DNA from 2 places in the Pseudomonas sp. S2_C11 genome. Region 2 is predicted to be linked to the other one. Evidence: riboswitches for the same ligand, from Rfam matches in the RefSeq annotation. Region 2 holds a riboswitch; the other holds the start of a gene.
The links. A riboswitch is a leader RNA that binds a small molecule or an ion and turns the genes downstream of it on or off. The one in region 2 is predicted to bind cobalamin.

Region 1 (4,109 bases), 1.6 Mb from region 2:
CACCGAAGTGGCGCGCCAGATCAGCGCTGGATGGCGTGCCGTCGAAAAGGCCCATCACGCCCTCGATCAGAATCAGGTCAGCCTCGGCGGCGGCTTCCCACAACAGCCGGCGACTTTCCTGCTCGCCGACCATCCACATGTCCAGTTGATACACCGGCGCACCGCTCGCGCGCTCGAGGATCATCGGGTCGAGAAAGTCCGGACCGCATTTGAACACGCGCACCTTGCGCCCTTGGTTGCGATGCAAACGGGCGAGTGCGGCGGTGACGGTGGTCTTGCCCTGACCGGAGGCCGGCGCGGCGATCAACACCGCCGGGCAGTGACGTGGTTGCTTCAAAGTTCGACGCCTTTCTGCGCTTTGATCCCGGCCTGAAAGGCGTGCTTGAGCATGCCCATCTCGGTGACCGTGTCGCCCATCTCGATCATTTCCGGCTTGGCGCCGCGCCCGGTGACAACCACGTGCTGCATCGGCGGGCGCGCTTGCAGATCGCTGAGCACCTGATCGAGATCGAGGTAGCCGTGCTTGAGGGCGATGTTCAATTCATCGAGCACCACCAGACCGATCGAAGGGTCGCGCAACAATTCGCGCGAGACTTCCCAAGCGGCGGTCGCAGCGGCGATGTCGCGCTGACGATCCTGGGTTTCCCAGGTGAAGCCTTCGCCCATGACGTGGAAACGCACCTGCTCGGGGAAGCGGCGGAAAAACAATTCTTCGCCAGTGCTGTTGCGGCCCTTGATGAACTGCACCACGCCGCACTGCATGCCGTGGCCCATCGCGCGGGCGAGCATGCCGAATGCCGAGCTGCTCTTGCCTTTGCCGTTGCCGGTCAGCACCAGCACCAGGCCACATTCGTCGGGCGAGTTGGCAATGCGTTCGTCGATCACGGCCTTCTTGCGCTGCATGCGCGCCAGATGGCGTTCGTCACGCTCGGGGGAATCAGTCATGGGGGAGCTCTCCGTTGAGGCTGGATAACGGCGGGCAGGCAAAAGAATAGACGGCAAAAAGCCTGGCATCGCCCACCGTGATGCCGCTGAGATGGATCAGGCCGGTCTCCGGGCTCATGAGCGGCGTTTCGCCGGACTGCGCGCCTTCCCGCTTCTTTCGAGGCAGTGGCTCAAGGCGCAGTTTTCACTCATTTACCGTTGCGGGGGCAGCGCCGGGATCGTCGTGGCTTCGCTCGAAGACCACCCTCACCGGCTTCCCTGTTTCACTCTGTCGACGCTGGGCCACAGAGCACCTGAAACAAGCGGCGAAGGTTAGAGGGTTGGGGGTGGAGCGTCAATTGAAGAGGCGCTTTGCGCGCGAATAACTGCCGTTGATCCATTGTGCAGCGGCAATCTTGTGCCAGACTGCGACAAGTGATATCAAAGAGCCATGCTTTTCCCGAAAAGCCCACTACAACAATAAGGATGACGACGATGCAAGGCATGATCATCAGCAACCCGCGCCTGGAATTTCTGCGCCCGGTGCTGGAACGCTGGTTTGACTGTATCGATCGCTACAACACCGTACGCGGCGACAACGAAACGCCATATTGGCACGACGAGAAAGCCAATCTCGGCCTGCTCTCGGCAGCGGCGTGGATGGCTGAAATGGTCACGCTGAACGACACGGCCACGCGCAAACAGAACGAAGAAGGCGAACGCAATGCTCGCGCCGACCTGCTGATTGCCGGCGCCGAAGACCGCGCGTTCATTCAGGCCACGCAACGCTGGCCACGGGTCAACAACCTCAACCTGACCCAGGCACTGCTCGACGTCACCGCCGATGCCAAGCGCATCAGTTACGCCAGCGATCTCAAGCTCGGCTGCCTCTTTGTTGCTCCGCAAAAACCTCAGCACAGCGCCAGCCCCGAAGAATTGCAGGACATGGTAGACGACCTGCAAAAGGAACACACCTGCGCCGTGGCCTGGTATTTCCCCTACGCCTATCGCAAATTGCACAGCGACGCGGGCAACTATCATCCGGGCATCGCCATGCTGTTCAAGGAAGCCCGCGGTTGAGCAGTTGAACCATCGGGCCTGCGCCCTCCTCTATGTTTAGGAATGCATTCATAGGGAAGATCAGCAATGCGCAAGGCCCAACTCGCTCTTATCATCGCCGTCGCTGGCGGGCTCGCCGCCTGCGGTGAAACCTCCAGCCTGCAAGTCTCCGACGGCACCGGCCCGTCACCGAAACTGCCCGAACCGAACAAGACGCTGATCCCGACAGTCAACATCGCCCCGGCGGTGGGCTGGCCGGAAGGCGCGAAACCGACCGCAGCGGCCGGCACCCAGGTCGCCGCGTTTGCCGAAGGCCTTGATCACCCGCGCTGGCTCTACGTGCTGCCCAACGGCGATGTGCTGGTGGCGGAGACCAATGCGCCGCCCAAGCCCGATGACAGCAAAGGCATTCGTGGCTGGGTGATGAAGAAAGTCATGGGCAAGGCCGGCGCCGGCGTGCCCAGCCCGAACCGCATCACCCTGCTGCGTGATGCCGACCACGACGGCGTCGCAGAAACCCGCACGGTGTTCCTGCAGAACCTCAATTCGCCGTTTGGCATGACGCTGGTCGGCAACGATTTGTACGTTGCCGACACCGACCGCCTGCTGCGCTTCAACTACGAGCCGGGCGCCACCGAGATCAAGACCCAACCGATCAAAGTCGTCGACTTGCCCGGCGGCACGCTGAATCACCACTGGACCAAAAACGTCATCGCCAGCAAGGACGGCAACAAGCTCTACGTCACCGTCGGCTCGAACAGTAACGTCGGCGAAAACGGTCTGGATCAGGAAGAAGGCCGCGCGGCGATCTGGAAAGTGGATCGTGCGACCGGCAATCACCGGATCTTCGCCTCGGGTATCCGCAACCCCAACGGCCTCGCCTGGGAACCTACCAGCGGCGCATTGTGGACAGCAGTCAACGAGCGTGACGAAATCGGCAGCGATCTGGTGCCGGACTACATCACCTCGGTCAAGGACGGCGGCTTCTATGGCTGGCCGTTCAGCTACTACGGCCAGCACGTCGATGTGCGGGTCAAACCGCAGAATCCTGATCTGGTGGCCAAGGCCATCGCTCCGGATTACGCGGTCGGTCCGCACACCGCTTCGCTGGGCCTGACCTTCGCCGAGGGCAACCGCTTGCCGGCGCAATTCAAGGAAGGCGCATTCATTGGCCAACACGGCTCGTGGAACCGCAAACCGCACAGTGGCTACAAGGTGATTTTCGTACCGTTCACTGGCGGCAAACCGACCGGGCAGCCGGTGGATGTGCTGACCGGTTTCCTCGACAAGGACGACAATGCGCTGGGCCGCCCAGTTGGCGTGGTCATCGATCAGCAAGGTGGCTTGCTGGTGGCGGATGATGTGGGCAACAAGGTGTGGCGCGTTTCTGCCAGCAAGTAAGTTAAGCGCGAAGCAAAAAATGTGGGAGCGAGCCTGCTCGCGAAAGCGGTTTATCAGTTAAATCATTGTCAACTGACACTCCGCCTTCGCGAGCAGGCTCGCTCCCACATTTAGTTATGCATACGCACTAGGGGTTATGCGCCAGCTGCCCCGGCTGCAACACCCGCTTGGCGCTCAGATACGCCTTCTGCCAATACGCTTTCGACAGACTGTCGAGCTTGACCGTGCCGCCAGTGGCCGGTGCATGCACGAAGCGACCCTCGCCGACGTAAATCCCCGCATGACTGACCTGCGAGCCGCCATTGGTGGCGAAGAAAATCAGGTCGCCGGTTTGCAAGCCTTCCTTGCCGACATTCGGCGCCTGCATGACGATCATTTCGCGGGTCGAGCGTGGCAGCGAAATTCCCGCCGCGTCGCGGTAGACAAACCCGATCAGACCACTGCAATCAAAGCCCGAATCTGGCGTGTTGCCGCCCCAGCGATACGGCGTGCCAACCAGGCCGAGGGCGCGGAACAGCACGTCTTCAGCAACGGGGGAAAAAGCCTGGGAGGGAGCGAACACGATCGGCGCGCGAACCACGGGGGCTGGCGGCGGTGTACGGCTGGCGCAGGCGCTGAGCAGCGCGGCGCAAAGGATCAAGGTGAGGCGGGCCGACATCGTCATAAGCAGAACATCCTGATCTGGCTGCGGCTTTCTCTGCCGAATGGACAGAAACAAAACCGCC
Region 2 (4,109 bases):
ATCCGGATTGCGGGTTGAAAACCCGAGGCTGGCCAGAGACCGAGGCGGCGTTGGTGCACATGGTCAGCGCCGCGCGGCAACTGCGCAAAGAGTGGGCCTGATCCTCTATCGCCCGGGAATACATAACCTTTGTGGGAGCGAGCCTGCTCGCGAAAGCGGTGTGTCAATCGACATCAATGTTGGATGACCTGACGCCTTCGCGAGCAGGCTCGCTCCCACAGAATTCGCGTTCTCCCCGTCATTCACGGCAACACACAAATCCTTTGTGGGAGCGAGCCTGCTCGCGAAAGCGGTGTGTCAGCCACCCATGCATCAGGCAAGGAAGCGCAATATCGGCGCACCATCGAACGGGTCTGTCAGATAGTGCGCCCTGACCCCGAAAGTCGTCTGTAACCGCTCCGGCGTCAGCACGTGCAGCGGCTCGCCCAGTGCCACCAGACGCCCGCGCTCCAGCACCGCCAGGCGATCGCACTTGAGCGCCTGATTGAGATCGTGCAGGGCGATCAGCGTAGTCACCGGCAGTGCGCGCACCACTTGCAGAATGCTCAACTGATGCTGGATGTCGAGGTGGTTGGCCGGCTCGTCGAGCAGCAGGATCTGCGGGCGCTGCGCCAGTGCGCGGGCGATGTGCACGCGCTGGCGTTCCCCGCCGGAGAGGCTGCGCCAGAGGCGGTTGCGCAGGTGCACGGCGTCGACGTCGACCAGCGCTTGCTCGACGATGGCGTCATCGGCCGGCGACCACGGTTGCAGCGCCGACAACCACGGCGTCCGCCCCAGCGCCACCGCGTCGAACACGCGAATGCCATCGTCGGTATCGGCCTGTTGCTCAACCACCGCCAGCGTCTGCGCGATGCTGCGCCGCGACATCTTGCGCAGCGTCCGACCGTCGAGCTGCACCCGACCCGCGCTCGGTTCGCGCAGGCCGGCGAGCAGTTTCAGCAGCGTGGATTTACCCGAACCGTTCGGCCCGACAATGCCCAGGGTCTCGCCGCGCTCAACGTCGAGGCTGACACCGTTGAGCAACTCGGCACCGCGCACTTTGAAGCCCACATCAGCACAACTCAAAACCGTGTTCATCGCGCCGATCTCCGGCCCACCAGAATCAGCGCGAACACCGGTGCGCCGACCAGCGCAGTGATCACGCCGACCGGGATCACCTGACCCTTGATCAGGGTGCGTGACAGCACATCGGCGGCGATCAGAAACACTGCGCCGCCCAACGCACTGGCCGGCAGCAGACGGGCATGGCCGGTGCCGAGCAACAACCGCGCGGCATGGGGAATCACCAGACCGACAAAGCCGATCGAGCCGACAATCGACACCATCACCGCCGTCACCAGCGCGGCGCAGCCAATCAACAGAATTTGCACACGTCGCACTGGAATGCCGAGAGACGCCGCCGAGTCCGCACCAAAGGTGAACGCATCCAGCGCCCGGCGATGCCACAGACAAACAACCAACCCCAACACCGCCACCGGCACCGCCAGCCCCACCGACGGCCAGCGCACGCCGCCGAGATTGCCCAACAGCCAGAACATGATCCCGCGCGCCTGTTCCGAGCTGGCCGAGCGGGTGATCAGAAAAGCGGTGAGGGCGTTGAACAGCTGCGAGCCGGCAATCCCGGCCAGAATGATCTGCCCGGTGCCGCTGGCCGAGCCGCTGACTCGCGCCAACAGGATCACCAGTGCGAAAGCGGTCACCGCGCCGGCAAAAGCACCGACCGACAATGAAATCGCCCCGGCACCGACGCCGAGCAGGGCGACCATCACCGCGCCGGTCGAGGCGCCAGCAGAAATTCCCAGCAGATACGGATCGGCCAACGGATTGCGCAGCAGCGATTGCAGGATTACGCCACAGGTCGCCAGACCGGCGCCGCAGGCCGCCGCGACCAGCGCGCGGGTCAGGCGATAGTTCCAGACAATGCCTTCGTCGATCGGGTCGAGCACATAACCGGCGCCCCACAGCTTGTTCGCCAGCACCTGCAACACCACGCTCGGCTCGATCGAAGTCTCGCCAATGGCCACGCCGCCGATCAGCGCGACCGACAGCGTCAACAGCACCAGCAGCAAACGGATCAGGCGTCTGCTCATGGCGACAGGTCGTAGCCGTTGATGGCGCTGGCCAGTTGTTCGAGGCCGTCGAAGGTGCGCAGGCTGGCCTGCATGGCCATGGCGTCAAGGATGATGATGCGGTTGTGCTTGACCGCATCCATGTTGCGCGTCACCGGATCACTGCGCAGGAAGGCGAGTTTCTTCTGATAGTCGTCCGCCGGGAAACGCCGACGATCCATGCGCGCGATCACCAGAAACGTCGGGTTGGCCTTGGCGATGGTTTCCCAGCCGACGGTTGGCCATTCTTCATCCGACTCGACGACGTTGCGCACGCCGAGGGTGCTGAGCATGAAATCGGGAACGCCTTTGTGCCCGGCCACGAAAGGCTCGATGTCCATCTCGGCGCTGGAGAACCACACCAGGGCGCTGACGTCTTTGCGCTGCTGCTTTTTCGCGGTGGCGATCGACTGCGCGAGGCTGGCTTTGAGCTGCTCATTGAGCTGCTCGCCACGCGCCTGCACGTCGAAAATCGCCGCCAGTTGGCTCACGCTTTTGTAGATGCTGTCGATGCGAAACGGTGCCAGCCGCGTCCCGTCCGAACCAACGAGGTTGTCCTTGGCTTCGCAATCGGAGGGCAGCAGATAGGTCGGAATCTTCAGTTCATGAAACTGCTCGCGGGTGCCGACCGCGCCTTGCGGGCCGACCATCCATTCCAGCTCGACGGCAACCAGCTCCGGGCGTTTGGCGATCACCGCTTCGAAACTCGGCTCGTTGTCGGCGAGGCGCTCGATCCTGTCGTTCTGTGCTTTGTATGTGCCCAGCACATCGTTGAACCACAGCGAAGTGCCGACGACTTTGTCGCCCAGGCCCAAGGCATAGAGCATTTCCGTGCCGGCCTGGCCGATGGTAACCGTGCGCGCAGGCGCGTGCTGAAAGGTCAGGCTGCTGCCACAGTTTTCGACGGTCAGCGGATACGCAGTCGGCGCCGCTTGCGCCAGGGGGCAAAGATTCAGAGTGGTGAGCAGGGTGGCAACGCGGGGCAGCAGCATGGGGCAGTCTCCAAGGGAACCGTACGGGAGCGGGCGGGTACGGTTGGAAACACACCTCGGGCGCGGTCGTGGAAACTGCGCAAGGCCGGCACGGGGAAAATGCGCACGGCACGATGTCCTTCCCGGACACCCCGCCGGTTAGTCAGTCGCTGTGCCGGCAGGTCTCCTGACTGATGCGTCATTGCCACGCTCCGGCCTTCCCGGGATTCACCCAGTGGCAGTCGAGGAGCAGGCTCGGCACCTACAGTTGCGGGGGCAGTTCCGATTGATGCGTGGAGCACCTCGGATTCCCTATTAATTCCGTGTGGAAACCGGCGCGGGCATGGTAGTCGATCAGGCCGCTGATGGGGAGCCGAATCTGCTTTGGTAGGAGCTGCCAAAGGCTGCGATCTTTTGATCTGGTCTTTAACGGGCAAGATCAAAAGATCGCAGCCTTCGGCAGCTCCTACACGGGTGCGTGTTTGCGTGGCGAAGCGTTTGCAATCCGAGGGTAAGCTTGGCTAATATACGTTCCATATACACATCGTATCGGATTCATATATGGGCATCGTAAAAATCTCAGAGGACATGCACGAGAACCTGCGTATCTCCAGCAACGCCCTCAGCCGCTCGATCAACGCGCAGGCCGAGCACTGGATGCGCATCGGCATGCTCGCCGAGCTGCATCCCAATCTCGACCACAGCGCCATTTGCCGCCTGCTGATCCGCGCCGAACAGAATGGTGGGCTGGATCTGCAACAACTGACTCAGGAAGCCGTCAGCGCATGAGAAACCAGATCAAGATCAACACCCCGGCCGACATCGAAAAATCCCGCGCCGCCGGCAAACTCGCCGCTGAAGTGCTGGCAATGCTGGTGCCGCATGTGAAGGCTGGCGTGACCACCGATGAGCTGGATCGACTGTGCAACGATTACATCGTCAATGTGCAGAAGGCGGTGCCAGCCAATGTCGGTTATCACGGCTTTCCGAAAACCGTCTGCGCGTCGGTCAACGATGTGGTGTGCCACGG

Region 1: linked by a shared signal. The riboswitch ahead of cobO (cob(I)yrinic acid a,c-diamide adenosyltransferase) and the one ahead of AB4N48_RS09130 (ABC transporter substrate-binding protein) in region 2 are both predicted to bind cobalamin.

What each region holds. Positions count from the first base shown of each region.
Region 1 covers NZ_CP162765.1:3,611,158-3,615,266, forward strand. Annotated here, with positions in the region: gene AB4N48_RS16290 (cobyrinate a,c-diamide synthase) at 1-337, opposite strand, end outside; gene cobO (cob(I)yrinic acid a,c-diamide adenosyltransferase) at 334-945, opposite strand; cobalamin riboswitch at 1,028-1,257, opposite strand; gene AB4N48_RS16300 (hypothetical protein) at 1,420-2,004, shown strand; gene AB4N48_RS16305 (PQQ-dependent sugar dehydrogenase) at 2,071-3,384, shown strand; gene AB4N48_RS16310 (C40 family peptidase) at 3,512-4,048, opposite strand.
Region 2 covers NZ_CP162765.1:1,972,861-1,976,969, forward strand. Annotated here, with positions in the region: gene metE (5-methyltetrahydropteroyltriglutamate--homocysteine S-methyltransferase) at 1-101, shown strand, start outside; partial or broken gene AB4N48_RS09120 (ABC transporter ATP-binding protein) at 313-981, opposite strand; gene AB4N48_RS09125 (FecCD family ABC transporter permease) at 1,074-2,090, opposite strand; gene AB4N48_RS09130 (ABC transporter substrate-binding protein) at 2,087-3,100, opposite strand; cobalamin riboswitch at 3,240-3,431, opposite strand; gene AB4N48_RS09135 (ParD-like family protein) at 3,641-3,868, shown strand; gene map (type I methionyl aminopeptidase) at 3,865-4,109, shown strand, end outside.